One region of the Gordonia sp. G4 genome, then DNA from elsewhere that is predicted to be linked to it. Evidence: predicted binding sites of a transcription regulator. Region 1 holds the regulator's gene; each other region holds the start of a gene.

Region 1 (10,076 bases):
CCGATCGCGAAGCTCACCGCGCCCAGATACTGCAGGAGTCCGCCCGACGGCAGGTCCCAGAGGCTGTTGTTCAGCGCGATGAAGGCACCGTCGCTGAGGGTGCCGCCGTCGTCGAGGGTCGTGTTGGCGACCTCGTAACCGGCGAGGAGGAATCCGAGTGCGATGAGCAGGCCGCCGGCGGCGACGAACGGGATCATGTAGCTCACACCGGTCATCAGCGCTTGGCGCGTGCGGCCGGCGAGGCCGACACCTGATCCCGACGACTCGTCCCCGCCGGCGTCCGCGCCGTCGGCGGTGACCCGTGTCGCATTCGGGTTGCGTCCCGCCGCGACCGCCTCGGCGATCATCGCGTCGGGCTCGTTGATCGCGCGTTTCACCCCGGACGCGATGACGGGTTTGCCGCTGAACCGGTTGCGGCCCTTGACCCCGACGTCGGTGGCGAAGATGACCGCGTCGGCCGAGGCGATCACGTCCGGATCGAAAGCGGTCGTGGCCGAGGACCCCTGGGTCTCCACCGCGAACTCGACACCGGCCCGTTCGGCGGCGTACTTCAGTGCATCGGCGGCCATGTAGGTGTGGGCGATCCCGGTCGGACACGCGGTGATCGCGACGATCCGCGGCTTCGACGGTGACTGGTCCGGGGTCTGGTCCGAATCGCTACGTACCGGCGAGCTCTCGGCCTTCGCGGTCGACACCGCCGTGTCCGCGGTCGCCGGGGAAGCGGTTGCCGGGGCAGCCGGAGCCGGCGGCGCGGGATCGACGGCCTCGTTGACCAGCTCGATCACGCGCTCCTCGTTCTCCGCCGCGCGCAGCGAGGCCACGAAGTCGGGCCGGACGAGCGAGCGGGCCAGCGAGCTGAGGAGTTTCATGTGCGCGCTGGCACCACCTTCGGGGGCGGCGATGAGGAAGACCAGGTCGGCCGGCCCGTCCGGTGCGCCGAAGTCGACCTTGCGGGACAGTCGCGCCATGGCGAGACTGGCCGCGGTCACCGACGCGGTGCGGGCGTGCGGGATGGCGATGCCGCCGGGAAGTCCGGTCGCGGACTTGGCCTCCCGGTCGAGAGCGGCCCGCGCGAGATCGGCGGGATCGGTGGTCCGGCCGGCCGCGGCGAGCGCATCGGCCAGGGTCGTGATGACGGCGGCGGGATCGCCGCCGGCGTCGACGTCGAGACTCACCGTCTGTGCGGTGATGATCTGCTCGGTCATGGGATGTCCTTCGGTGAACGGGGTGGAACAGGGCGGGGGTATCGGGCGGGCGGTCCGGGTTACGGGATGTGGCGTCAGGTCATGCGGGCGGCTCCCGACAGTTCGGTCACCCGGACGCCGGGGAGGTCGAGGTGGTCGGGAGTCGGAGCCTGTGTTCCCGCCAGTGAGGCAGCCGCGGCGCCATACGCCACCGCAGACCGGAGGCACTCGGCGGGCGAGGCCCCGGTGCTCTGTGCGATGAGGAAACCGGCGAGCGAGGAGTCGCCCGCGCCGACGGTGCTGCGCGGGACGATCGGCGGAGGCGTCGCCGACCAGGCGCCCGACGCGGTGACCAGGACGGCGCCGGCGGACCCGAGCGTTGCCAGGACGTTGCCGCCGATCTCCTCCGCGATCGTGGTCGCGGCCTCCACCACGGGTCCGAGATCGTTGCGGGAGAGAGCGTCTCGGAGTATGGCCGGGTCGGCGCCGGTCAGCTCGGCGAGCTCGTCCTCGTTGGGTTTGATCAGGTCGACGCGACCGGCGACGACGGCACGGAGCGGAGCGCCGGAGGTGTCCACCGCGACCCGGCATCCGGCGAGGACGAGGTCGTCGGCGATCGAGCGGTACCAGTCATCGGGAACGCCGGGCGGCAGCGAGCCGCAGAGGGTGACCCAGTGCGCGGAGTCGGCGTGAGCGCGGACGAGTCCGACGAGTGCTTCGCGATCCTGCGTCGTCAGGGCGACGCCCGGCGCGTTGATCTTGGTGGTCGTCCCGTCCGACTCGGCGATGGTGATGTTGGAGCGGACCTCGCCGTCGACGGGCACCGCGTCGTAGGGGAGTCCGAGGTCGTCGAGTGCGGTGCGCAGCGGATCGCCCGACCGGGCGGGGAGCAGGGCACGGGTGGACAGACCGGCGGCCGCGACGACGCGGGACACGTTGACACCTTTGCCGCCGGGTTCGGTACGGACCACGCCGGCACGCTGCACCTCGCCGCGGGCGAGCGGTGCGCCGAGTTCGAGGGTGCGGTCGAGGCTCGGGTTCGCGGTGACCGTCACGATCATGCGATCACCACCTCGACGCCGCGCGCGGACAGGGCCGCCGAGAAGGCCGGGTCGATCCCGGAGTCGGTGATGAGGACGTCGACGTCGTCGAGCCCGGCGAACGAGGACAGATCTTCGCGGTCCATCTTCGAGCTGTCGGCGAGCACCACGACGCGTTGTGCGGCCGCCACCATCGCCGCCTTCACCGCCGCCTCGTCGGGGTCGGGGGTCGACAACCCGTGGGACTCGCTCAGACCGTTGGTGCCGAGGAACGCGGTGGTGACGCGCAACCGGCGGAGTGCGTCCACCGTCTCGACGCCCACGGTGGCCTGGGTGAGACCGCGGACGCGTCCGCCGAGAGCATGGAGGCCGTCGGGATGGGTGCCGGCCAGCAGACCGGCGATGGGCAGGCTGTTGGTGAACAGGGTGAGTCTCCGATCCGGCGCGGTGGCCTCGGCGGCGCGGTAGGTCGTGGTGCCGGCGTCGAAGAGCACGGAACCGCCGTCCGGCGGCAGGAAGCGGATCGCCGCGCGGCCGATCGCGGTCTTCTGTTCGATCTGGCTCGACTCGCGCTCGTCGATCCCGAGTTCGCCCAGAGCCCGCATGACCTCGGCGCGGACGGCACCTCCGTGGACACGCTGCAAATGCCCGGCACGCTCCAGAACGGCGAGGTCTCGACGGACGGTCTCGCTGGTGACGTCGAATTTCTCGGCGAGCGCGGCCACGGATGCCCGCCCCGCGACGCGCACCTCGTCGACGATCGCCTGTTGTCTCTCCTCGGCGTACACATCGCTCCGATCTGAAGGTTCCAGCCACCCCGCTTGTTGAGGCGTGTGGGATTGGATGTTGTAGTAATTGTGTTTACGCCTGTTTGTGTTGACAAGTCAAGCACTTTTTGTAACGGTGGTCACATCGATAGTCGAGTGAGAGGCAAGACGATGGCGCAGATCCTGACAGGGACCCCGGTGGTCGGCGGACTGGCGCACGGTCCGGCGCTGTGGCCGGGCGAGCGGCCCGATCACTCGCCGGAGACGCTCGGCGTCGGCGTGGAGATCCCCGAGGAGCGCCGCGCCGACGAGGTGACGCGCTTCGCCTCGGCTGCCGGGGCCGTCGCTGCGCGACTGCGCACGCGCGCCTCCCAGAACACCGGGGTGGCCGCGGAGGTGCTCGCGGCGACCGCGGGGCTGGCCGAGGACCGGGGATGGATCGGTTCCGCGACGGCGCTCATCACCAAGGGCGCCTCCGCCGAAGCCGCGGCCGTCGCGGCCACCGAGCAGTTCGCGGCGGTGTTCACCAAACTCGGCGGGCTGATGGCCGAGCGGGTCACCGATCTCAACGACGTCCGCGACCGCGTGCTCGCCGAACTGCTCGGCCTGCCCGAGCCGGGTGTGCCGACACCGCAGGTGCCGTCGGTGCTGCTCGCCGACGATCTTGCGCCCGCCGACACCGCCGGCCTCGACCCGGCGAGCACGATCGCGCTCGTCACCCGATTGGGCGGCCCCACCAGTCACACCGCGATCATCGCGCGGCAGCTGGGGATCCCATGCGTCGTCGCGGTCACTGATCTGGCCGAGATCGAGCCCGGCACAACCGTTCTCGTCGACGGAACAACCGGTCGCATCGAGGTCGAGCCCGATGCGGACACGGCCCGGGCACGCGTCGAGGAGGACCGGCGACGCGCCGAGGTCGTCGCCGGCTGGACGGGTCCGGGGCGCACCGCCGACGGCGTGGGTGTGTCAGTGCTCGCCAATGTCGCCGACGGATCGTCGGCACGGGCCGCGGCCGGACACCCCGTCGAGGGTGTCGGACTCTTCCGCACCGAACTCGCCTTCCTCGAACGCGCAGACGAACCGTCGGTGGACGAGCAGGCCGGGATCTACCGTGAGGTCCTCGGTGCTTTCGACGGGCGGAAGGTGGTGATACGCACCCTCGACGCCGGCTCGGACAAACCGCTCCGCTTCGTGACGCATCCCGACGAGTCCAATCCGGCGCTGGGGGTCCGTGGGGATCGAATCGCCCTGGCGCATCCCGAGATCCGCGCACATCAGCTCGACGCGATCGCGCTGGCCGCCGTCGGCTCGAAGGTCGCGCCGTGGGTCATGGCGCCGATGATCGCCTCGCCGGCGGAGGCGCGGGTGTTCGCCGCGGAGGTCCGGGGTCGGGGTCTGGTCGCGGGGGTCATGATCGAGGTGCCCGCGGCGGCGATCCTCGCCGAGGCCGTGCTCGCGGAGGTGGACTTCGTGTCCATCGGTACCAACGATCTGACGCAGTACACGATGGCGGCCGATCGGATGTCGGCCGATCTCGCCGGGCTGACCGACCCGTGGCAACCCGCCGTGCTCAGCCTGATCGCGGGTGTTGCCGCCGCGGGTGTCCGACAGGGAAAGCCGGTCGGGGTCTGCGGTGAGGCGGCCGCCGATCCGAATCTCGCCTGCGTCCTCGTGGGTCTCGGGGTGACCTCGCTGTCCAGTGCGCCCGCCGCGGCCGCCGCGGTGGGGGCCAGGCTCGGTGCGGTGACCACACAGGACTGCCGTGCTGCCGCCGACGCCGCGCTGGCCACGTCCGATCCTGCCGCGGCGCGCGAAGCGGCCGCGGCAGTGCTCGACCGTTCGGTCGGCGGAGAGGTCAGATTCGCCGCATCACGGTGACGACCTTGCCGAGGATCACGGCGTCGTTGCCCGGGATGGGATCGAACAGTTCGTTGTGCGGCATCAGCCACACGTTGGCGCCCTGACGCTTGAAGGTCTTCACCGTGGCCTCGCCGTCGATCATCGCCGCGACGATGTCGCCGTTGTCGGCGACGTTCTGCTGCCGGACCACCACCCAGTCGCCGTCACAGATGGCCGCGTCGATCATCGATTCGCCCACGACGCGCAGCAGGAACAGCGAGCCCTCGCCGACCAGCTCGCGAGGAAGCGGGAACACGTCCTCGACCGCCTCCTCGGCCAGGATCGGACCACCGGCCGCGATACGACCGAGGACCGGCACGAAGGTCGGCTCGGGTAGTTGACCGGCCGAGGGGGTCTCCGGCGACGGCGGCTCGCTCGGGGCGATGTTGACCGCGCGGGGCCGGTTCGCATCTCGCTTGAGCAGGCCCTTGCGTTCCAGCGTTCGCAGCTGGTGGGCGACCGACGATGTCGAGGCGAGCCCGACCTCGTCGCCGATCTCGCGGATGCTGGGCGGATAACCGCGCTCGCGAACCGAGCGGCGGATCACCTCCAGGACCCCGAGCTGTCGCGGGGTGAGTGAGGCCTCGGCGGCGGCGACGTCGATCGGGGCCTCGTCGTCGACTCCCCGCGCTCGGCCGCGCCTGTCGCCGGTGTCACTCATGTTCAGTTCCTCTCGTCTTCGGAACGTGCAGGTAGATGGCCCGTGGGATGTCCGGTGGGGATGTTCAGCCGGGTCCGAGCCTAGCGGAGTGCGACCCTCACCTCAAACATTTGTTCGATGTGTCGCGAGACTTTGTCGGTGCGCCGTGCTACAAATTCGAACATCAGTGCATCGAACACCTGATCGAAGTTCGAACACCGACAGCACCACACACCACACCAGAAGATCTCACCCAGAGGATCTCGCACCGAACACTCGGAGGGCACCATGCGCACCGACACTCTCGTCGCTCCCGTCCGTACCGACCGTCCCGACACCGTTCGGGCGCGTACCGATCGCGCCGATCGCGTCCGGACCCGTGCCCCGCTGTCCGACGGTCGCCGCCCGGTCGACAACCGGCCGGCAGGCAACCGTCCGGCGGGCGGGTCACCGCTGACCCCGCGTGTCGGCGCCACGAGCTGCGGCTCGGCGGTGGGGTCCAGGGGCCGGGGCCCTCTCGCGCCGGATGCCGCGGTGTTCCGTCGCCGTCGCCGCACCGCGGTGGCGGTCCTCGCCGGCGTCGGGCTGGCGTTCGTCGTGTGGGTGTTCGGCGTCGTCGGCCAGAACTACTCGGACTCGATGACCCCTGCCGCCGTGAGTGCGGAGGTCGTCCACGTGCGCGCGGGGGACTCCCTGAGCACGATCGCCGGCCGGGTGGCGCCGGAGATGCCGCGCGAGATCGTGATCGACGAGATCGTCGCGATGAACGATCTGCCCACGAGTGCGCTGCAGGTGGGCCAGCCCCTGCTCACCCCCCGGTACCGCTGAGGCCGGGCGGTATCCTCGATGTCACAGGGGCCGGCCGAGAAGCGGCGGGGCGCACGGATTCGGTGCGTTCCAGCGTCCCGCGACCTGCGTGAGGACACGATGCGCTGCCCCTTCTGCAAGAACGACGACACCAAGGTCATCGACTCGCGTGTCGCAGACGAAGGGCAGGCCATCCGACGCCGCCGCTCGTGCGTGGAGTGCGGCCGCCGTTTCTCGACCGTGGAGAGCGCCGTGCTCGCCGTGGTCAAACGCAACGGTGTGACCGAGCCGTTCAGTCGCGAGAAGGTGATGCGCGGTGTCCGACGCGCCTGTCAGGGCCGACACGTCGCCGAGGACGCACTCGCCCAGCTCGCCCAGCAGGTGGAGGACACCGTGCGCGCCAGCGGATCGGCCGAGATCCCCAGCAACGAGGTCGGTCTGGCGATCCTGGGTCCGCTCCGCGATCTCGACGAAGTGGCGTACCTGCGGTTCGCCTCGGTGTACCGGTCGTTCGACTCGGTGGAGGATTTCCAGCGCGAGATCGACGACCTGAAGTCGGCGTCCGGCGGGCGGGCCGACACCGTCTCAGCCGAGCCGGTCCAGAGCTCGTAGGACCCGTTTCTCCGAGACGGGAAACGCGGTACCGAGACGCTGGGCGAACAATCCCACGCGTAGTTCCTCGACAAGCCACTGCGCTTCGTCGTCGACGATCGCCCGTCGGTGTTCCGGCACCTGTTCGAGTCGTTGGGCCCACCGTTCGACTACTCGATCGATGACCGCCACACCGGCCTGGTCGCGCGATGCCGACCCGGGCAGCGCCTCCAGACGTGCCTGCGCACCTTCGAGGTAGCGCGGCAGGTTCTCCAGGTGCCGTCGGGCGGTGGCTGCGACGAATCCGTCGAACACGAGGTGGTCGATCTGCTCGGCGACGTCGTCGGCGGCCAGCGAACCGGCGTGCCGGTCGATCGCCGCCCGGACCGGCGCCATTCGTTCGAGCGCCGCGACGGCGAGCGAGAAGTAGTCCGGTGCGGCCTCGGTGATCCGTGGCCGGATACGCTCCAGGAAGCCCGAAAATGCCTGTGGTGAGCGAAGAGCCGTCAGCTCGGCGTCGTCGACGCCGGCGACGGTGTCCCGGATGGCCCGTCGTGTGCAGTCGGCGAGCAGCGCCTCGGTGTCCGCATACGGGCTCTGGCTCAGGGCGAGTCGGGCCGCCGGGCCCAGGGATCCCGCGATTCGCTTGTGCAGCGGTGGTATCGCCAGATCGAGGAGGGCGACGATGCCGCGACGCAGCAGCCGGTCGCGGGTCTCGGGAGTCGCAGCGTCGACGGCGAAGACGCCTCGCGTGCGTCCCTTCTCGTCGGACACCGCGTCGATCGTCGGGTACCTGGTCAGCCGTTGTCCGGCGACGTCGACCGTCTTCTGGTCGGCGAGCGTGCCGATCCCGTCGGCGGTCCAGTTCCGGTACAGCGTGCGTGACACCGTTCTCGGTGCCGCCGGCGTCCGGGTCTGCTGTAGCTCGGACAACGAGTCGGCCCGGGCGATGATCTGTCCGGATCCGTCGGCGACCGCGAAATGCATCCGAAGGTGTGCCGGTACCCGGTCGGTGTCGAAATCGGCTGCGGTGACCGTCATCCCGGTGATCGCGGAGAGTTCGCGAGCGAGCCCCGCGGTCAGCGGTTCCTTGCGCGGGGTGAGCCGGCCGAGGGCCGCCTCGGCGAACCGTTGGGCGGGGGACATGCTCTTGCGCAGCTGTTTCGGCAGGGTCTTGACCAGCGCGGTGGCCAGTTCGGTACGCATCCCGGGGACCGACCAGTCGAAGCCGACCGGGCGGATGTGGGGGAGCAGTGCCTGTGGGATGACGACCGTGACCCCGTCGTCGGGTGCGCCGGGCTCGAACCGGTACCGCAGTTCGAGTCGTGTGTCGCCCTGCTGCCATGCGCCGGGGTAGTCCGTCGGAGCCACCTCGGTGCCACCCGTGACGTCTTCGGGACGCAGGTCGAGCAGATCGGGCTCGGCGCGCCGGGCCTTCTTCCACCAGGTGTCGAAGTGACGTGCGGAGGTGATGTCGGGCGGTAGGCGCCGGTCGTAGAACTCGAAGAGCTGATCCTCGGTGATCACGAGACCGCGGGTGCGCGTGCGGTTCTCGACATCGGTGGCGGCGTCGAGGAGATTGCGGTTGCGCTCGAAGAACCCGTGTTGCGTCCGCCAGTCACCCTCGACCAGGGCGTGCCGGATGAACAACTCGCGCGAGACCTCCGGGTCGATGGGGCCGTAGTCGACGCGCCGACGGGCGACGAGGGGGACCCCGTAGAGGGTGACGCGCTCGTAGGCCATGGCCGCGCCGCGTCGGGCGGACCAGTGCGGCTCGCTGTGGGTGCGTTTGACCAGGTCGCCGGCGAGGCGCTCGGCCCACAGGGGATCGATACCGGCGACGGTGTGCGCGAAGAGCCGCGACGTCTCCAGGACCTCGGCGGCCATGATGAAGGCCGGCGGCTTCTTCGCGAGGGACGAGGCGGGGAAGATGAGCAGTGTCGTGTTGCGCGCGCCGGTGAACTCGCGGCCCTCGGTGTTGCGGGCGGCGATGTTGCTCAACAACCCGGACAGGATGGCCCGGTGGACGGCGTCGGCGTCGAGCTCGGTCGCCGCGACCGACCAGTCGAGGTCCTTGACGATCTCGGTCAGCTGTCGATGGAGGTCCTGCCATTCCCTGATGCGCAGGAAGTGCAGGTACTCACGCTCGCACATCCGACGGAAACCGCTGCTGGACATCGCTTTACGCTGTTCGCCGAGGTATCGCCACAGCTCCACGTACGACAGGAAGTCCGACTGGGGCACGACGAAGCGCCGGTGCTGGGCGTCGGCGGCCTCGCGGTGTTCGGCAGGCCGTTCCCGGGGGTCGGGGAGGGACATCGCGGCGGCGATGACGAGAAGGTGATCGAGGCAGCCGAGCTCGTGCCCGGCGATGAGCATCCGGGCGACCCGGGGATCGACCGGAATCCGCGACATCGACCGGCCGATCGGGGTCAGTCGCGGGGGGCCGCCCTCACTCGGGACGGTGATGGCGCCGAGTTCGGTGAGAACACCCATCCCGTCGCGGATCGCCCGGTCGTCGGGCGGTTGGACGAACGGGAACTCGGCGATCTCACCGAGCTTGAGGGAGGTCATCTGCAGGATGACGGCGGCGAGATTGGTGCGCAGGATCTCCGGGTCGGTGAACGCAGGCCGGGACTCGAAGTCGTTCTCGCTGTAGAGGCGGATACACACACCCGGCGCGACGCGACCGCAACGACCGGCGCGCTGCCGGGCGCTGGCCTGCGACACCGGTTCGATGGGAAGGCGATTGACCTTCGTCCGGGTCGAGTATCGACTGATCCGGGCGGTGCCGGTGTCGATGACATACCGGATGCCGGGCACGGTGACCGAGGTCTCGGCCACATTGGTCGCCAGCACGATCCGGCGCCCGTCGGAGGGGGCGAACACCTTCTGCTGCTCGGCGATCGACAACCGCGCGTACAGCGGCACGATCTCGGCAGCCGGCCCCTTGCCGCCGACGGTGCGGCGACGCAGCGCGTCCGCGGTCTCCCGGATGTCCCGTTCGGTGGGCAGGAACACGAGGATGTCGCCGCGGCCACCCGCCCACAGTTCGTCGACGGCGGCGTCGATGCCCTGGATCTGGTCGAGGTCGGCGTGTTCGCCACCGCCGGCGTCGTCACCGTCGTCGGGCCGCTCCTGCAGG
Region 2 (10,076 bases), 2.1 Mb from region 1:
GGTACGCCGTTGGGGGTGAAGCCGGAGGCGTCCGGACCTGCCAGTGCGGCAGCGATGTCAGGGGCCGGACGGCCGTCCACGGCCGCGGGCCGCAGGAGCCCGGCGGTGGGGTCGGCCTCCACGAGGACGTCGTTCGCCAGGCCGCACGGGTCGCCGGTGAGCGCACGAGCGTTGGACTTCATCCACGACCACGAATCACGTTGCTCGTAGGCGCCTTTCGCGAAGGAGGCGACCATGAACAGCACCATCAGCCCGGCGATGACCGGTAGCGGTGAGAACTTGAGTTTCGAATACCACTTGTCGCTACCCCGCGTACGGGTCGTCTCGTCGACGAAGTCGTCGCGGAAGTGGAACCACAGGCCCGCCAGTGCGGTGGCGACCGCGGCGACCAGGATGAACCAGGCTATGTTGAGGCCGCCCACCGTCGGTGGGCGATCCCACCACGGGACCCCGTAACTGCCGACGAACCACCAGCCGTTGGTGCCGGCGAAAGAGATGCCCGTGATCGCGAGCACCGCGGCCGCGAAGAAGCTGCGATTGCGTCGTGATCGCAGCACCGCCGGCGCCATCATCGCGCCCGCTGCGGCGGCGAGACCCGCGGCGATGCCCGCGTACACACCGAAGTGGTGGGTCCACTTGGTCGGCGTGAAGGCGATGAAGAACATGGTGCCGAGGGTCACCGCGACCAGACGCCAGATCGGCGCGCGCGCGACACCGTTCGGATGCTCACGCCGAAGGAGGCGGAGCAGTACGACGAAGAGGCACAGGATCATCGCCAGCACGCCGAAACGTCGTGCGAGCGTGCCGTCGGCGGTCGGCAGGATCAGGTAGTAGTAACGGATCGGTTCCTGCCACCACTCCAGCGTCGGACCCACGTCGGAGGCGACCTTGTTGCCCGCGATCAGCGGTGCGAGCGGCTGATCGGCGAAGATCTGGAACAGCACGGCCGTGCCGGCCGCCAGGATGGGCGCGAGCATCGGCAGCAGCCCGTCGCGGGAGCGACGTGACACCAGTGTCTTGACGATCGGTCGGATTCCGGCGAGCAGCGCGGCGACCGCCATGAGCCCGCCGGGGGCGAGGGCGAGCGTGAAGGCGGCGGTGACCACCGCCACGGCGTAGGGGAGCAGTCGACGGGTCGCGATCGCGCGTTCCACACAGCACCAGGTGAGCAGTGCGCCGACGGCCTCGGCCGGCTCGGGCCGCAAGCCGTTGTTGAACGGCAACCAGATCGCGAGGAAGACGAACGCCGCCGACCAGACGGCGGGGGTGCTGTGCCGGACCGCGCGGCCCAGACGAGGGATCACCTCTCGGCTGATCAACCACCAGCCGAGCAGACCGAGAAGGAACGCGGGCAGGCGCATGAACGGTGCCGCGACACTCACATCCGTCATGGCCGAGATCACCTGGAAATGCCAGCCGAACGGATCCTGCGGCACACCGAAGTAGCGGAAGTAGTTGTCGGCGTAGCCGGCGTCTCCGGCGATCCGGCCGACGATGAAGTTGTAACCGTCGTCGGAGGTGTTGGCGCCCGCGAACCACCAGAAGGCGAGAATCGCGAACACCGCGACATCGGGTGGCCGGATGGTGAACCATCCCGACGGCAGGAAACGCTTGTGGCTGCGGCCATCCCGCCGATCCAGAACCCCGAGGGCGATCAGCGAGACGATCGTCATGAGGATGCCGAGCACGATCGCGGTGAGCTTCAGCGGGGTGGGGGTGCTGACGTAGCGCGTGTCGATGGTGGCGCGCAGCGACAACCCGTCGCGCGGTGCGTCGGCGGGCAGATCGCTGTAGATGCCGACGATCTGGGGACGCATCTCGTGGTCGGCCAGTGTGAAGCCATGTGAGGCGCCCGAGTCCGCGGCCGGTTCCGGCAGTCCCTCGAATCGCCCGCTCACGCCTTCGCCGTCGGCGCGCATGACGATGCGGCAGTTCGGATTCGACTGTGCGGCGGCGCGATCGGTGTTCAGCAGCGCGACGTTGCGATCGGTGAGCGTCAGCGCATCGGCGCTCGCGCGGACGAACAATCCGCGGGCGCCGGCGTCCTGGCCGCCCTCGGGGATCGTCGACAGCAGAACTCCGCCCTGCTCGGGCAGCCGGGTGGCAAGTGAGCACGGCACCGACATGTCCATGTCGATCGGCACGAAGGACACCAGCGGCGCCGCGACGTTCGAGACCTCGCCGCCCTGCGGCCACTTCAGTTCCGCGGTCGACTGATTGACCGGCAACAGGGGAGTGAGCACCGCGAGCAGGAAGCCGAGCAGACCGGTGACGGTCGCGACGATCTTCGGGTTGACCGTGATCTTCGGGTTGACCGTCGCCAGACGGGAGAAACGGGACTCACTCATCGGATTGGGGCTCCACCCTGATCGAGCCGGTGCGCGACCAGCCCCATTGCGTCGTCTGTGCCGTGTCGATCCGCGCGTCGGATGCGTCGGACACGAGCGGTGTCAGCTTCTCCAGTGCGCCCCAGTCGCGCACCCAGTCGTCCTGCAGGTACGTCGAGACCGCTGCCGCGGAGGTGGTGGCCTCGGAGATGCCCAGCAGCCCGCCGTCGACGCCGGCCTGCCAGGTCTTGGACTGGGAGTTGGTCAGCGGATAGTCGCCCAGGATGCGCCACTGCGGCACCTGGGCGACGCCGTGGGAGACGCCCATCGGCCGCTGGCACGGGAAGTGCGAGGCCACCCCGAAGTCGATGAGCGTGGGTGCCGTCGATCCGACGACCTCCTGCAGCGTCTGCAACCGTGGTGCGCGCGGCGGGGTGATCCCGATGAACTGCTTCTCGCCGAGGTTGTTGTCCTGCAGGGACAATCGCATCACGGTGGCTCGCGGTGGGGCCGCCGACATCGGCACGCGCATGTTGCGCCAGGGCATGTTGAGGATCACGGGTCCGGGATCGATGGGCAGGATGTCGGGGCCGACCTGTTCGAAGGTCCCGTCCGCGCCCGGGCGGCCGAACTGCACCACCATCTTCTGCCCGAAGTTCCGGACGCCGAAGGTGTCGACGGTCGAGACGGCGCCCGCGGTGCTGAACACCAGCAGCGGCGACGCCGCGCGGTCGGCGGGCAGGTCGTACCACCCGGTCGTGAGGCGGGCCTCGCCCGGATATCCGTAGCTGCCCAGGACCGGTGTGGTGGCGGGGTCGAGCCCGTAGGGCAGTTTGGCGGTGGAACCGTTCACGGTTTCCGGTCCGCGTCCGCCGGTCGTCCCGGCGCCCAGGCCGCCGGTGATCGCGAACGGGCGGGCCATGCTCGCCGACACGTTCATCTGCCCGGGGCGCTGGCTCCCCGGCTCGGGCTGGAGGTCGTCGGGGATCCCGTTGGGCGAGAAGCCCACCGGGTTCTCGCCGCGAAGTGCCTGCGTCGCGTTCGCGCCCGCCGCCGGGGTCAGCATGCCGACGTTGGGATCGAGTTCGACGAGGACGTCGTCGGCGAGCCCACAGCTGTCGCCGCGCAGGGTGTTCAGGTTCTCGGCCAGGGCGGTCGACGCCGGATACCGGGTCACCGCGGCCTTGGCGAACAGCAGCAACTCGACGATCACGAGCAGGCCGGCGATCACCGCCAGTGGTGAGGAGGCGAGGAAGAGTCGCCGACGATCCGCCCGGGTCTCGCCGGGGCCGGTGTCGGCGTGGGCGAGACCGCGATTGGTGACGTAGTCCAACCGCAGGTGCTGCCACACCGCGACCCCGGCCGCGATCACGGCGAGGATCAGGAACAGGGTCGACGCCTGGAAACCGGCGATGACCGGCGCCCGGTCGAACCAGGAGATGCCGTATTCGTAGAGGAACGGCCACGAGTTGTAACCCGCCATCGCCGCCGCCATCGCAAACAGCAACCCGGAGACGAACACAGTCAGGTTCCGTGCGGACCGGGCTGCCGACTGGGCCACGGCCACGGTGGCCACCGCCGCGACCGCCGACGCCAGCCCGGCGAGCACGCCGAACTGGATGGTCCATTTGGTGGGCGTGAACGCGAACAGCAGCAGGGTGACGCCGACGGCACCGATGAGGCGCCATGCCGGTCCCGGATCGACTCCGCGAATTCTCGTGCGGCGCAGCATGACCGCGACCGTCACGAACAGGCCGGCGAGCAGGAGCAGCAGCGGCACCCGACGGGTGAGCGCGCCGTCGTCGGTCACGACGGAGATGAAGTAGTACCTCAGGAACTCCTGGTGCCAGGAGATGACCGGCCCGACCGAGTAGCGCAATTTGATCGCCTCGAGGACGGTCGCCAGGGTCTGATCCCGGAACACCACGATCAGGACGAGCATCCCGGCCGCCGCGATCGGCGCGACGAGGGTCAGCGTCGTCGTCCAGACGGAGCCGTCGAGTCGCTTTCGCCGATCGATGAGGATGTGCAGCAGCGAGCGGGCCGCCACCAGCAGGATGGCCACACCGACGACGCCGTGCGGGGCCAGAGCGAGGGTGAAACCCGCGACGAGCGCGGCGAGTGCTGCCGGAAGGAGTCGTCGGGTCGCGATGGCGTGTTCGGCGGCCCACCAGGTGAGCAGCGAACCCAGGACGATGATCCCCTCACTGCGCAACCCGCTGCAGAACGGCAACCAGAACGCGGTGAACGTCATGGCGGCCGCCCAGATCGCCCATGAACTCCGCCGTACCGCCGGACCCAGGCGCGGCAGGAGCACGCGGCTGAGGACGAACCACGACACGAGCCCGGCGACGAGTTGCGGGATGTGCATCCACAGCACCGACGGCGAGACCGACGACCACACCGCGAGGAAGCTGTAGTACCAGTCGAAGGGCGCCTCGGGGATGCCGTAGAAGCGGTAGTAGTTGGCGAGGTAGCCGAAGCCGTCGGCGGTCCGGCCCATGTTGAGGATGTAACCGTCGTCGGGCGAGCCGGCCCCGAGGACGCTCCAGACCAGGAGGATCGCGGTCACGATCAGGTCGGTGGCCCGGGGTTTCAGCGAATGCCACCAGGACCGGGTCCGTGCGCCGATCCGCCGGTGGTACCCGCCGATGCGGTCGAGCAGTCCCAGTGCGACGACGGCGACGAGAACCGACAGCACAGCGAGCACCGTCACCACGATCTTGAGGATCGACGGGGACGACTCGTATCGATTGTCGATGTCCACCTGCACGCGCAGGCCGTCGGCAGCGGCGGCGCGTGCCTGCTCGGGGCTCAGGTTGCTGAAGATGCCGTCGACCTGCGGACGGCGGTCGGGCGGCAGTGTCGTCGACTCGCCGAGCCCGACGAACTGGGCGCCCGGACCGGTGGGTGCGGAGAAGATGCGCAATTCCCGGCATCGGTCCAGGTCGGCGCGTGCGGCGGTGGCGGCGAGGCTGTTCCGGAAGGTCACGGTGATCGCGGCGTCGGTGGCGGTGACCCACAACGACGACGACTTCGACTTCGGCGCGTTGGTCGGCATCGTCGCGAGGACCACGCCGTCGTCCGCGGACGCCAGCGTCGCGCACGGGATGCGGGCCTCGAGGGTCTGCGGGGTCTGCGCGATGAGTGGCGCCATCACCGACGAACTCTCGGCGCCCAGGTCCTGTCCGGCCGGCCACGCGAAACCGGCGTCGACGGCCTTGACCGGGAGTAGTGGGGTGAGGGCGCACAACACGATGCCCGCGATCCCGGCCACTGTCGCGATCCACCGGGCGGTGCCCGCGGAGATCCTGGTCGATGGCCCCGACGACGACGTTTCTGCGGGATCCTCTGGCGAGGTCGGGGCTGTCACAGGCACGGTGCCTCATCGTAAGCGACGTGCCCCGGGCCACCTAGGGCCCACCCCGCAGCCCTGCTCGACAAGGTGCGTGACCGTCGGTACCACTGCTCCCTGAGCTGAGGAGCGCAGGCGGTGCTCCTGCTCCCTGAGGTGCGAGGAGCGCAGGCGGTGGCCCCCTCTGCTCCCTGAGGTGCGAGGAGCGCAGGCGGTGGCCCTCTGCTCCCTGGGCTGAGGAACGCAGGCGGTGGCCCTCTGCTCCCTTGAGGTGAGGAGCGCAGGCGGTGGCCCTCTGCTCCCTGAGCCTGGATCCGTGGATAGGTGCGGGGTGTCGATAACGCGAAAATGCCCTCTGAGCTGGAATGATTGGTGGTGTTGAGACACAAAACATTCCAGCTCAGAAGGCACTTTCAGTGAAAGTATCGCACAAGTTCACCGCCACATCCGCTGTCTTCGACGACGACAACCTGGTGTCGCACGCCGGGCTGGTACCGGTCATGGCGGTGGCCGAGTCGACCGGGTTGGCGTCTCTGCTGGACGACCGGGTCGATCTCGGCACCACCCAGGTCGCCTCGGCCGGGGCCAACCTCGAGGCGAAACTGTTGACCGTGATCGCCGGATTCTGTTGCGGTGCTGACAGCATCGACGACCTCGGGATGGTTCGCAGTGGTGGGCACACCCGCCTGTTCGACCACGTGTACGCCCCAGCCACGATCGGACAAACCCTGCGTGAGTTCACCCCCGGCCATGCCCGACAACTCAACGCGGTGATGACCCGGGCACTACCAGCGATGTGCGCGCGGGCAGGGTTGTTACCCACCGACGGGTCCCGGGTGTTTGTCGACATCGACTCGCTACTGCGCCCGGTCTACGGCTACCACAAGGCCGGAGCCTCCTACGGGCACGCCAAGATCGCTGGACGTGAACTCCTGCGCAAAGGTCTGTCCCCGCTGATCACCACTCTGTCCGCACCCGATCATCCACCGGTGATTGCCAACACCTGGCTGCGCGCCGGCCGCTGCGCCTCCGGTAGCGGGGCCGCGAAGATGATCGCTGAAACCCTCACTACTGCACGGCAGTGTGGGGCAAGCGGGGAGATCACCGTACGCGGCGACTCCGCTTATGGCACCGCCGCGGTGATGCGCACCTGCCAACGCCTCGCAGCGACGTTCTCGCTGGTCCTGCGCACCAACACCGCGATCACCCGCGCCATCACCGCGATCGGAGACGACGCCTGGACCCCGGTGCACTACCCCGGCGCGGTCACCGACCCCGACACCGGCGAACTGATCTCCGAGGCCGAAGTCGCCGAAACCCTGCACACCGTGCAACCCCAGTCATCACAGCCGGTCACCGCCCGACTCATCGTGCGCCGGGTCAAAGCCCACCACCCCGCCAACACCGACACCCTGATGCCCGCCTGGCGATACCACGCATTTTTCACCAACACCACCGACGACACCGTCACCGCCGACATCAACCACCGCCGCCACGCCATCATCGAAACCGTGTTCGCCGACCTCATCGACGGACCACTGGCACACCTACCCTCCGGGATGTTCGGCGCCAACGCCGCCTGGCTGGCGTTGACCGCCATCAGCCACAACCTGATGCGCACCCTCGCCGCACTCACCGCCACCCCCAGACTGCGCGCCGCGCGCGGGGCGACGCTGCGCCGCACCCTGATCGCGATACCCGCCCGACTAGCCCGACCAGCACGAACACCCGTCCTGCACCTACCCCGCCACTGGCCAACCCAACACGCCTTCACCGCCCTGTGGGCCGCGGTGAACACCACCTGACCCCTCAACCCTCACATGCCCACCCACGACCAGGAACCCCAGTGAAAAAGCTGACACAAGATCAGCGAATCCCACACGCCCACAACACAATCAGACACTCAAACACCGCGACCTCACCCGACCAGAACCTCATCCACGGATTCAGGCTGAGGTGCGAGGAGCGATAGCGACGAGCCACGAAGGGTCCCGCACCGCAGGACCGCTCAGATCCTTGGCCGCAGGCGGAGGGTACCAGCAACCACCGACAATCGAGAGTGGTCGCTCTAGGGAGGAAAAGAGTTGTTGGACAGCATATTTCGAGCTGCCGACTGCCCGTCTTTCGTGTACAGTCGAACGTACATTCGCAGCTACGGTTCTCGGGGGGTGACCGTCATGGCCGACACCACGCACATCGACGGTTCGCTGCCCACGTCGCGGGCGCCCGAACTCCTCGCCGAACTGCACCGGCTGATCGGTGAACTACAGACCGTCGACCTGAGCGCGTGTTCGGATACCGAACTCGTCGACGTCGCCGCCGACACCGAGAAAGCGATCGCCCGCCTCACCTACGCCGGTGACCGGCAGATGGTCACCATCGCCGACCGCGACCTACCCCATCGCACCGGATACCGCTCCATCACTGCGTTCATCACCCACCGACTGAGGGTGTCCGACCCGATGCGCCGCAACAACCAGCGTGAGGCGACCGCCACCCACCTCACCCACACCGGCGAAGCGCTGCCACCCGAACACCCCACCCTCGCCGAGGCGTTGGCCGACGGCCGGGTCGGCACCGCCCACGTCCGAGCCGTCATCGACGTCCTCGACCAGATCCCACATGGCACCGACCACGATGTGAAAGTCGCTGCTGAACGACAGATGGCCGAGATCGCCGAAGCCCACACCCCCGCCGACATCACCCAACTCGGCGCGCGCCTGCTCGCCCACCTCGACCCCGACGGCACCCTGGCCGACGACACCGACCACAAACAGCGCCGCAACCTGTGGGTCAACCGCCAACGCGCCGACGGCACCGCCAAACTCACCGGCACCCTCACCCCCGAACTTGCCGCCCGCGTCACCATGCTCTTGGCCGTCTGGGCCAAGCCCGGCATGAATAACCCAGGTGATCCAGATTCGCCGACCGGTTCGGTCGAAGAGGCCGACCCCGAACAACTGGCCGCCGCAGCCGAACGCGACGACCGCACCCCCGCTCAGATCAGCCACGACGCGCTCAACGCGCTACTGAAGGCTGTCCTCGAGGACGGACTGCTCGGGAGATCGCACCGCGGCCTGCCCGTGCAACTGATCATCAAAGCCGACCTCGGCGACCTCGTCCGCGAAGCCGGCCTCGCCACCACCGCCACCGGAACCCTGCTACCCATCCCCGACCTCATCGCCATGGCCGCCGACGTTCAACCGTGGTTGGCGATCTTCAAGAACTCCACCGCCGTACCGCTGTACTTCGGTAGGGGCAAACGTCTGGCCACCCGCGAACAACGCCTCGTCTCCTTCGCCCGCCCCGACGGCGAAGTGTGCTCGGCACCCGGGTGCGATCAACCCGCCACCCACGTCGAACTCCATCACGCCCACAAGGACTGGGCCAAAGGCGGTCTCACCGACATCGACGACCTCGCCCCCGCCTGCCCACGACACAACCGCATGGTCGGTGACCAGCCCGGCCAGTACACCACCCGCATCGCACGGTCCGGACCCGACGAAGGCCGATGCGTCTGGACACTCAACGCCGAACCCGGCGCACCACCCAACCCCGACCGCCTCAACCGCCGGCCCGACATACCCCGGCGGTTCACAGAACATTTGAACACCGTGCGCGACGAGATTCACGGACCGACCACCCGGCCCGGCGACCAGGCGCGCCCAGACCAGGCGCGCCCCGACGCCATCGGCCACGGCGACCGCGGCCGACGCCTCGAACTCGCCTACCGACAACTCGTCCACCCACCGGCACCGCCGGAGCACCTCACCACCCAACCCCTGACCCCAGTCGAAGCAGCCCTCACACGCATACTCGCCGACCACTGGTGACTGGAGAGCAGCTCGCCTGGCCGACCACCACCACGGCGACCGGTCGTCGGCGCCGCCGAATCGTCAGTGCCGAAGCGGCGCGGGACTCCACAGCCCGCTGCGGGTGGCCGTTCCCGTCTCGATCTCGGCGAGCGTGTCGACGTCGCCGTAGGGCTCGTAGCGTTCGAGGGCGCCCCAGTCCCGTCCGATGTCGGCCATCAGATAGGTGGGCAGCGCCGTCGCCTGCTGCGAGACCTCGATCCAGCCGAGCGGGCCGCCGCCGAAGCTGTTCTGCCACGCGGACACCGCGGCTGCCAGGTCGGATCCGGGCTTGATGCGCCACTTCGGGATCTCCGCGACGCCGACGTCGTGGGTGAACGGACGCTGGCACGGGAATGCCAGACCAGACGTCCAGTCGATGTGGACCGGGTCGGTGTCGCCGACGACGTCCTGGAGGGTGTCCATCTGCGGGATCCGCGGCGGGGTCAGCACGATGAACCGGTCTTCGGCGAGGTTGTCGTCGGTCGCGACGATCCGCACCGCGGTGGTGTCCGACGGGAGCTCGTCGGTGTTGTACCGGAG
Region 3 (10,076 bases), 2.2 Mb from region 1:
GACCCCCGACGCGCGGCACAGTTTGTGCAGATGCCCGAGCAGGCCGAAGCCGGTCACGTCGGTCGCCGCGCGGACGCCGGCCGCGACCGCGGCGCTCGACGCATCGCGATTGAGCGTCGTCATCAGGGCGATCGCCTCGTCGAACACCTCGCCGGTCTGCTTGTGCCGGTTGTTCAACAGTCCGACCCCGATCGGTTTGGTCAGGGTGATCGGCAGCCCCGGCTCGGCCGCGTCGTTGCGCAACAACCGGCCGGGTTCGGCCACCCCTGTCACCGCCATGCCGTACTTCGGTTCCGGATCGTCGATGGTGTGCCCGCCGATCACCGGACAGGCGGCCTGCGCCCCGACGTCGAGACCGCCGCGCAGCACCTCGGTCATCAGCTCCATCGGCAGCACCTCCCGCGGCCAGCCGACCAGGTTGATGGCGACGACGGGGGTGCCGCCCATGGCATAGATGTCCGACAGCGCGTTGGCCGCGGCGATGCGGCCCCAGTCGTACGGATCGTCGACGACCGGGGTGAAGAAGTCGGCGGTGGAGAGCACCGCGACGTCGTCGCGGATACGCACTGCCGCGGCGTCGTCGCCGTCGTCGAGTCCGACGATGATGTCGTCGCCGACCTGGCCGGTGAGTCCCGCGACCGCCTGCTCGAGCTCGCCCGGCGGGATCTTGCACGCGCATCCACCACCGTGGGCGTAGCCGGTCAGTCGGATGGGTGTCTCGCTTCGCACGGTCACCGTGTCGAGGGTAGCCCTCCGGTAATCTCCGATGCTGTCCTCCGGCGATCGCTACCATCGGGCTCATGAGGCAAGCAGACGGCGAGTACTACGTCACGGCCGGCGAGCTGCAGGCGTTCTGGGAATCCGGTCACCACTACTGGTACATGCGGGAGGACGGGTCGACCGACCTGTACGCCGACGAACTCGATATCACCCACGGCTGGCCCATCTTCCTGATGAAGCGCGACGAGGAGTGGTTTGCGAAGTGGGACGGCGATTTTGAGCGTGCCGTCGATGACGATCTCAACCCGAAGTTGATCCGCCACTTCGAGGAACTCATCACCGAGGGCAACTGGCCGCACCGGCAGGACTGACCCGGCCGCACGTCGGATAGGTTGGGACCGCGTGGAGGCGTATGGGTCCTGGTGGGCTCCCCGGTCTTCAAAACCGAGGAGGTCGAGTATCTCGGCCTGGCGGGTTCGATTCCCGTCCGCCTCCGCCAGGGGGGTCGACCGTGACCCCCGCCGGCTGAGCCGGTGACGAGCGAAGCGAGAGCCACCCCCGCCGGCTGAGCCGGTGACGAGCGAAGCGAGAGCCACCCCCGCCGGCTGAGCCGGAGACGAGCGAAGCGAGAGCCCACCCCCGCCGGCTGAGCCGGTGACGAGCGAAGCGAGGAGCCGTGTCGAAGCCCCCCGTCACCGATCCGCGCCGTCGAATTCCGCGAACCGACGCACTGTTGGCCCTGCCCGCGGTGTCCGCGGCGCGTGCACGACTGGGCGACACAGCGATTCGCGACATCATTCGCCAGGCCCAGGACGCGGCCCGCCGCGGCGAGACGCCACCGGATGACGTCGAGCGGATCGTCGTGGAATCGGTCAGCGCGTCGTATGCCTCGTCGATCCGCCCCGTGCTCAACGCCACCGGGGTCGTCGTGCACACGAACCTCGGGCGGGCACCGCTGTCACCCGCGGCGCTCGACGCCGTCGGCGCGGCGTCGGGTTACGTCGACGTGGAACTCGATCTCGAGTCCGGCACCCGGTCGAAGCGCGGGGCGGCCACCCGCAGCGCTCTCCTACGAGCCTGTCCCGCAGCGGAAGACGCGCTGATGGTCAACAACGGTGCGGCCGCATTGGTACTGGCGACGACCGCGCTGGCGGCCGGGCGTGCAGTCGTCATCAGTCGTGGCGAGATGATCGAGATCGGCGCAGGTTTCCGGCTCACCGAACTGATCGCGTCGACAGGCGCCCGGTTACACGAGGTCGGCACCACCAACCGCACCCACGCACGCGACTACGCCGACGCCCTCACCGACGACGACGTCGGAGCAATTCTCAAGGTGCATCCGAGCAACTTCCGGGTCGAGGGCTTCACCAGCGAGACATCGCTCTCCGAGCTGCGCGGCCTCGCCCGGGCGCACGGCGTGCCCGTCGTCGCCGACATCGGCAGCGGACTCCTGCAACCCGACCCGCTGCTGCCCGACGAACCCGACGCCACCACGACACTCGAATCCGGCGCCGACCTCGTCATCGCCAGCGGCGACAAACTCCTGGGCGGACCACAGGCCGGACTCCTCCTCGGCGATGGAGCGCTCGTTCAGCGTCTCGCGAAACACCCACTCGCACGGGCCGTTCGCGCGGACAAGCTGGCACTGGCTGCGATGGAGGCAACCGTCGGCGGGCCACGACCCCCCGTCTGGGAATACCTCCACGCCGATCCCGACAGACTTCGCGTGCGTACCGAATCCCTGGGCACGGCAGTCGGATTCCCGATCGTCGCCCATGACGGACGGGTGGGTGGCGGTGGCGCACCCGGCGTGCCGCTGCCGGGGTGGGCGGTGCGGCTTCCGGTCGCAACGGCCGCCCGCCTACGCGTCGGCGATCCGGCCGTCCTACCCCGCGTTCACGACGACGCGTGTCTGGTGGACCTGCGCTGCGTTCCCGAAGCCGACGACGTGCGGGTACTCGCCGCGATCCGACAGGCTCTGGGCGCGTCGTGAAGTCGCGCTCGTGAAGTACGTGGTGGCCACCGCCGGACACGTGGACCACGGGAAGTCCACACTGGTGCGTGCTCTGACCGGGATCGAGCCGGACCGATGGGAGGAGGAACGACGCCGCGGGCTGACGATCGACCTCGGTTTCGCCTGGACCACACTGCCTTCCGGTGCCGACGTGGCCTTCGTCGACGTCCCCGGCCACGAGCGGTTCATCCCGAACATGCTGGCCGGCCTGGGCCCGGCGCCCGTCGTCCTGTTCGTCGTCGCCGCGGACGAGGGATGGAGCGCCCAGTCCGACGACCACCGTGATGCCGTCGCCGCCCTCGGCATCGAGTACGGGCTGCTGGTCATCACCCGAGCCGACCGGGCCTCGCCCGACCGCGTTCGTGAAGTGATCGATCTGTCGCGTGATCGCCTCAGCCGCACCGGCCTTTCCGATGCGCCGGCGGTCGTGGTGTCGGCGCCCGATCGCGTCGGAATCGACGAACTGCGCACACGGCTCGACGCCGTCTTGGCCGGGACATCACCGCCGTCGACCTCGGGGCGTGTCCGGTTCTGGATCGACCGGGTCTTCACCCGCACCGGCGCCGGCACCGTCGTCACCGGCACCCTATCCGCCGGGACCATCTCGGTCGGCGACACCCTGGACCTGCTCACGGTTGACGGCCGCCGGCGACTCGATGTCCGTGGATTGCAGAGCGAGGGTGCAACTCTCACCAGCGCCGGCCCGGTCAGCCGAGTCGCGATCAATCTGCGCGGCGTCGGCGTCGACGACGTCTCGCGCGGCGACGCACTCGTGACGCCCGGAGCCTGGCACACCTCCGCAGTCGCCGATGTCCGGCGCGTGAGCGGCATGTCCTTCGAGGAGGCACCGGAACACCTCGTCGCACACATCGGCACAGCGGCGCTACCGGTTCGGTTGCGCCCCTTCGACGGCGACCACGCGCGTGTGACCCTCGCCCGTGCCGTGCCGATGTCGCGGGGCGATCGGGTGGTGCTCCGGGATCCCGGCCAACGGATTGTTGGCGGTGGCGTCGTGCTGCACCCCGATCCCCCGGCGCTGACCCGGCGCGGCGACGCAACACGGCGCGCTGCCTCGCTGGCGGCCATGTCCGACGGCGCCGGGGCCGCCGAAGAAGTGCATCGGCGTGGCGCGATGCGCGTCACCGATCTGACGCGACTCGGCCTGGTCGACGACGCCGAGCCCGCTCCCCACGGCGTACGAGTGATCGGCGAGTGGTGGGTCGCCGAAACCTCCCTCACCGCCTGGGCGGAACGGCTTCACGCCGCCGTCCGCGAACTACATCAACGGGACCCGTTGTCGGCCGGGCTCTCTGCGGCCGGCGCACCCGCGCTGCTCGGGCTCCCGGACACGACGCTGCTGGCGACCGTCATCTCGGAAGCCGGGCTGTCATCGTCCGACGGGCACCTGGCAATCCCGGGTCACAAGCCCTCCCTGGGTGATGCCGACGACGCGGTCAGCGCACTGGAGCGCCGGCTCGCCGACCACCCGTTCCGTGCACCCGAGGCCGATGACCTCACCGCACTCGGCTTGGGCGCCCGAGAACTCGCCGCCGCCGAGCGCACGGGCCGAATTCTCCGTTTGCGCGACGGTGTCGTGCTGTTGCCGACCGCCCCCGCCCTGGCGATGCGCATCCTCGCCTCGCTCGATCAGCCGTTCACCACCAGCGCCGCTCGTCAGGCGCTCGGAACCACTCGGCGCGTGGTCATTCCGCTACTGGAGTACCTCGACGCCCGCGGTTGGACCCGCCGTCTTGACGCCGGGCACCGGGAGGTCGTGCGCTGAGCAACGGGCGGTGGTCCTGTCGTACAGGTCGCCGTGTGAATCGCGGGAAGAGCTTCCGTCCGAGGCCCCTACCACACGACACCGACAAGTCGACATCAACGAATAGCATTGCACAGCAGTATGTTTGGCCTTGCCGCACGTCTGGATTGGTGTACACTCGAACCTACATTCGCAGCAACGGTTCTCGGAGGAGGTGACCGTCATGCCCAGCACCGCACACGTCGGTGGCGACTCGACAGCGCCGCAACCGCGTGCCGTTGAGTTGGTGGCCGATCTCCACCGCACCCTCGACAAATTGCAGACCGTGGATCTGTCGCCGTGTACCGATGCCGAACTCGCTGAGGTGGCCGCGGAGACCGAACGCGCCATCGCTCGTCTGACCGTCGCCGGGGACCGGCAGATCGATCAGGCCGTCGCCCGCGACCTGCCACGCAAGGCCGGCTGCCGCACCCTGATGCAGTTCATGACCCACCGGCTACGAGTGTCGAACCCGATGCGCCGCCGTAAGCATATGGACGCCACCGCCCACCGGACCAGCCTCGGCGGCGAGGTCCTCCCACCCGAATACCCCTGTCTCGCCGAAGCGTTCGCACAAGGCACGGTCGGCACCGCGCACGTCCAGGCCGCATTGGACGTCCTCGACCGCATCCCGGGCACCATCGACCACGACATCAAGGTCGCCGCTGAACGACAGATGGCCGAAATCGCCGAAGCCCACACGCCTGCCGAGATCACCCGGCTCGGCGCGCGGCTGCTCGCCCATCTCGACCCCGACGGCACCCTGGCCGACGACACCGACCAGAAACGACGCCGCGGCCTGTGGATCGGTCGGCAACGCGCCGACGGCACCGCCAAGATATCGGGCACCCTGACACCCGAACTCGTCGCCCGGCTGACGATGATGTTCGCCGTCTGGGGCAAACCCGGACTCAACAACCCCGACGACCCGCAGTCGCCTCGCGGACCGGCCGGCACCGCCGACCCCGACGCCCTGGCCTCGGCAGCCGACCGCGACGGCCGCACTCTCGCCCAGACCAATCACGACGCCCTCGACGCCGCACTGGCCGCAGGCTTCGCCGACGGAACACTGGGAACCTCGCACCGAGGCCTGCCCGTGCAACTGATCATCAAAGCCGACCTCTCCGACCTGACCCGCGAAGCCGGACTCGCCACCACCGCCACCGGAACCCTGCTGCCCATCCGGGACTTGATCGCGATGGCCGCCGACATGCAACCCTGGCTCGCGATCTTCAAAGACGCCACCACCGTCCCCCTGCACTTCGGACGGGGCAAACGCCTCGCCACCCGCGAACAACGCCTGGTCTCCTTCGCCCGACCCGACGGCGAGGTGTGCTCGGCTCCCGGGTGCGATCAGCCCGCCACCCAGGTCGAGCTTCATCACGCCGAACGAGACTGGGCCAAGGGCGGACTCACCGACATCGATGACCTCGCACCGGCCTGTCCCCGCCACAACCGCATGGTCGGCGACCAACCCGGCCAGTACACCACCCGGATCGTCCGGTCCGGGCCAGACGAAGGCCGCTGCGCCTGGCGACTCAACGTCGAACCCGGCGCACCGCCCAACCCCGAATACATCAACCGCCGACCCGACATACCCAAGCGGTTGCAGGCCCACCTGGCACAGGTGCGGCGAGAGATCCACGGACGCACCACGTCCGGCGACGAGCCACGCCCACATGACGCGCGCCGCTCATGGCTGAAAACCAGCCACGTCATCGACGTCCGACCACCCCGACCCGGACCACGCACGCCCCGGCCCTCCCTCGTCGAAGCACACCTCATGGAGTTACTCGCCACCTCGTGAAGTTCGCCGGCTCATCCGCGGTGGTCAGCGCGTGAGGACCACCTTGCCGATCGCCCCTCCGGATTCGGAGACTCGGTGCGCTGTACGAAGATTCTCGATCGTGAAACCAGCCAGTTCACGGTTGACAGTGCTGCGAATCTTGCCGGCGTCGACGAGTTCGGCGACCCGGCCGAGGATCTCGTGTTGTGAGTCGTCTTCCGGTGCGAACAACGGCTTGGAGAACATCAACTCCCAATGCCAACTCTGGCTCTTCTGCTTCAGCGGGAGGGTATCGAGACCTTCGGGCTCGTCAATGGCGACGACCTGACCGTGTACACCCATGATGTCGGCATAGGACTCGACATTTCCGTCCGAGTGGGGCGAGAAGATGTAGTCCACACCGCGCGGAGCGTATGCCCGCACGTCCTCGCGCAGGCGTCTCGGGTCGACGACGTGGTGGGCACCGAGTCCTCGCGCCCATTCCTGCGACTCAGGCCGTGACGCGGTTGCGATCACGGTGAGATCAGTCAGGGTCCGGGACAACTGAATGACCATCGAGCCGACGCCCCCGGCACCCGCCACCACGACGATCGTTCCCGAGTCCGCGGAATTGACCCGCAGCTTCTCGAACAACGACTCCCAGGCAGTGATCGTGGTCAACGGCAGTGCGGCAGCCGCGCCGAAGTCGAGGGACGACGGTTTGCGCCCGACGATCCGCTCATCGACAAGATGGAACTCGGCATTCGTTCCCGGCCGATCGATCGAACCGGCGTAGTAGACCTCGTCCCCGACGGCAAACCTCGACACCTCGTCGCCGATCCCGACGACAATCCCCGCCGCGTCGAATCCCAGAACACGCGGCGGATCGGAGTCACGCAGGCCTGCACGCACTTTGGTGTCCACCGGGTTGACCGAGACCGCGCGGACCTCGACGAGGAGATCGTGCGGACGGGGGGCCGGCACCGGCATTGTCGTCTCGGCGAACGCGCTCGGGTCCTCGACGGAGTTCGCAGCGACCGCGACCAGGGCTGTCATCTCTCGTGTCATGGCGCTAAGGTATCCCCACGACCCCAGTTACCCGCAAGGGCTCCTAGTATCCAATAGAAAGCATCGAGGCCAGCGCCATGTCACTACCGTCCCATCGCGGAGACGCCTACTCTGCGTCGTGTCCCTGCCGAGGGATGCTCGACCTTCTCGCCGACAAGTGGAGCGCCCTGGTCATCGGCGCCCTCCGCGATCGACCGATGCGGTTCGGAGAGCTCCGCGTGCGGCTGGACGGGATCAGCCCCAAAGTCCTCACGGCGACTCTGCGTCGGTTGGAGACAGCCGGGATGCTCACCCGCACCGTCTATCCGGCGGTCCCGCTGCACGTCGAATACGAACTGACGGAACTCGGGGTGGACGCCGCCGGGCCGCTGGACGCACTGCGCCTGTGGGTAGAGGACAACCTCGACCGCTTCCCACATCCGTAGCCGGCGCAGACAAAGGGACCCATCCCGAAGGATGGGTCCCTTTGTCATTCACTTGTCAGTCACGAACTCAGCCGAGTACCAACGACTCTCCGTCGGCACTGACGTTGACCGGCACGACGTCACCGTCGCGGATGTCGCCGGCGAGCAGCTGCTTGGCGAGCTGGTCACCGATGGCCTGCTGCACCAGGCGGCGCAGCGGGCGAGCACCGTACAGCGGGTCGAATCCGCGTGCGCCCAGCCATTCCTTGGCCTTGGTCGACACCTCGAGGTCGAGGCGGCGCTGCGCGAGCCGCTTCTTGAGCTGGCCGAGCTGGATGTCGACGATCGACACCAGTTCCTCAGGGCTCAGGGCGTCGAAGATCACGACGTCGTCGAGACGGTTGATGAACTCGGGCTTGAACGCCGAGCGCACGGCCATCATGACGTGGTCCTTGTCGCCACCCGCACCGAGGTTCGAGGTGAGGATGAGGATGGTGTTGCGGAAGTCCACCGTCCGGCCCTGTCCGTCGGTCAGGCGGCCTTCGTCCAGCACCTGCAGCAGCACGTCGAAGACGTCCGGATGGGCCTTCTCGATCTCGTCGAACAGGACCACCGTGTACGGACGACGTCGCACCGCCTCGGTCAGCTGACCACCGGCCTCGTATCCGACATAACCGGGCGGAGCGCCGACGAGCCTTGCCACGCTGTGCTTCTCGCCGTACTCGCTCATGTCGATACGGACCATGGCCCGCTCGTCGTCGAACAGGAACTCGGCGAGCGCCTTGGCGAGCTCGGTCTTGCCGACGCCGGTGGGGCCGAGGAACATGAACGAGCCGAGCGGCCGGTTCGGGTCGGCGACTCCTGCGCGTGCACGACGCACCGCGTCGGACACCGCCTGCACCGCGTCCTTCTGGCCGATGACCCGGTGTCCCAGTTCCTCTTCCATACGCAGCAGCTTGGCGGTCTCGCCCTCGAGCATGCGTCCGGCCGGGATTCCGGTCCACGCCGACACGACCTGCGCCACGTCGTCGGGGCCGACCTCCTCCTGCAGCATCACGTCCTGCGAGGGATCGGTTCCGGTCTTCTCGATCGCGGCCTCGAGTTCCTTCTCCAGGCCGGGGATCTTGCCGTACCGCAGTTCGGCTGCGCGCCCGAGATCACCGTCACGCTCGGCCCGATCGGCCTCGCCGCGAAGCCGTTCCAGCTCCTCCTTGAGGTCGCGCACCGCGTCGATCGCGGTCTTCTCCGACTGCCACCGGGCGGAGAGCTCGTTGAGCTTCTCCTTCTGGTCGGCCAGTTCGGCGCGCAGCTTCTCGAGCCGGTCCTTCGACGCCGCGTCGGTCTCCTTCTGCAAGGCGACCTCCTCGACCTCGAGCCGACGGACGATCCGCTCGACCTCGTCGATCTCGACGGGGCGCGAGTCGATCTCCATCCGCAACCGCGACGCGGCCTCGTCGACGAGGTCGATGGCCTTGTCGGGCAGGAACCGCGACGTGATGTAGCGATCGGAAAGCGTTGCGGCGGCGACCAATGCGGAGTCGGTGATGCGCACACCATGGTGCACCTCGTACCGGTCCTTGAGGCCGCGGAGGATGCCGATGGCATCTTCGACCGACGGCTCGCCGACGTACACCTGCTGGAACCGACGCTCGAGTGCGGCATCCTTCTCGATGTACTTGCGGTACTCCTCGAGGGTCGTGGCACCGACCAGCCGCAGCTCACCACGGGCGAGCATCGGCTTGATCATGTTGCCCGCGTCCATCGCGGAATCGCCTGTCGCACCGGCGCCGACGATCGTGTGCAGCTCGTCGATGAATGTGATGACCTGGCCGGCCGATCCCTTGATCTCGTCGAGCACGGCCTTGAGGCGTTCCTCGAACTCACCGCGGTACTTGGCACCGGCGACCATCGAACCCATGTCGAGGGAGATGACGGTCTTGCCGCGCAACGACTCCGGCACGTCGCCGGCGACGATGCGCTGGGCGAGTCCTTCGACGATGGCGGTCTTGCCGACACCGGGTTCACCGATCAGGACCGGGTTGTTCTTGGTCCGACGGCTGAGGACCTGCACGACGCGCCGGATCTCGGTGTCGCGGCCGATGACCGGGTCGAGCTTGCCCTCGCGGGCCGCCGCGGTCAGGTCGGTCGAGTACTTCTCGAGAGCCTGGTAGGTCGATTCGGGGTCCTCAGAGGTGACCCGCGCACTGCCTCGCACGGCGACGAACGCCTCGCGCAGGGCCTGCGGAGTCGCACCGAGGTTGTGCAGCAGTTTGGCGACATCGGAGTCACCGGTCGCCAGACCGA

What was found. Region 1 encodes LexA, which represses DNA repair genes until DNA is damaged. Its sites were predicted from a motif close to CGAACANNTGTTCG; they were not measured.
Region 2: the regulator LexA is predicted to act here: its motif matches at 7,818-7,831, upstream of AC3B5T_RS08270 (HNH endonuclease signature motif containing protein).
Region 3: the regulator LexA is predicted to act here: its motif matches at 4,676-4,689, upstream of AC3B5T_RS02795 (HNH endonuclease signature motif containing protein).

What each region holds. Positions count from the first base shown of each region.
Region 1 covers NZ_CM173442.1:3,928,825-3,938,900, forward strand. The annotation lists gene AC3B5T_RS17670 (PTS fructose transporter subunit IIABC) at 1-1,205, opposite strand, end outside; gene pfkB (1-phosphofructokinase) at 1,280-2,245, opposite strand; gene AC3B5T_RS17680 (DeoR/GlpR family DNA-binding transcription regulator) at 2,242-3,012, opposite strand; gene AC3B5T_RS17685 (phosphoenolpyruvate--protein phosphotransferase) at 3,163-4,872, shown strand; gene lexA (transcriptional repressor LexA) at 4,850-5,554, opposite strand; gene AC3B5T_RS17695 (LysM peptidoglycan-binding domain-containing protein) at 5,822-6,361, shown strand; gene nrdR (transcriptional regulator NrdR) at 6,461-6,952, shown strand; gene hrpA (ATP-dependent RNA helicase HrpA) at 6,926-10,076, opposite strand, start outside.
Region 2 covers NZ_CM173442.1:1,875,982-1,886,057, forward strand. The annotation lists gene AC3B5T_RS08255 (arabinosyltransferase domain-containing protein) at 1-2,348, opposite strand, end outside; gene AC3B5T_RS08260 (arabinosyltransferase domain-containing protein) at 2,341-5,706, opposite strand; gene AC3B5T_RS08265 (IS1380 family transposase) at 6,099-7,487, shown strand; gene AC3B5T_RS08270 (HNH endonuclease signature motif containing protein) at 7,860-9,515, shown strand; gene AC3B5T_RS08275 (arabinosyltransferase domain-containing protein) at 9,579-10,076, opposite strand, start outside.
Region 3 covers NZ_CM173442.1:669,508-679,583, forward strand. The annotation lists gene selD (selenide, water dikinase SelD) at 1-729, opposite strand, end outside; gene AC3B5T_RS02775 (hypothetical protein) at 801-1,091, shown strand; tRNA gene AC3B5T_RS02780 (tRNA-Sec) at 1,125-1,219, shown strand; gene selA (L-seryl-tRNA(Sec) selenium transferase) at 1,397-2,713, shown strand; gene selB (selenocysteine-specific translation elongation factor) at 2,724-4,517, shown strand; gene AC3B5T_RS02795 (HNH endonuclease signature motif containing protein) at 4,720-6,342, shown strand; gene AC3B5T_RS02800 (zinc-binding alcohol dehydrogenase family protein) at 6,367-7,368, opposite strand; gene AC3B5T_RS02805 (winged helix-turn-helix transcriptional regulator) at 7,503-7,793, shown strand; gene clpB (ATP-dependent chaperone ClpB) at 7,861-10,076, opposite strand, start outside.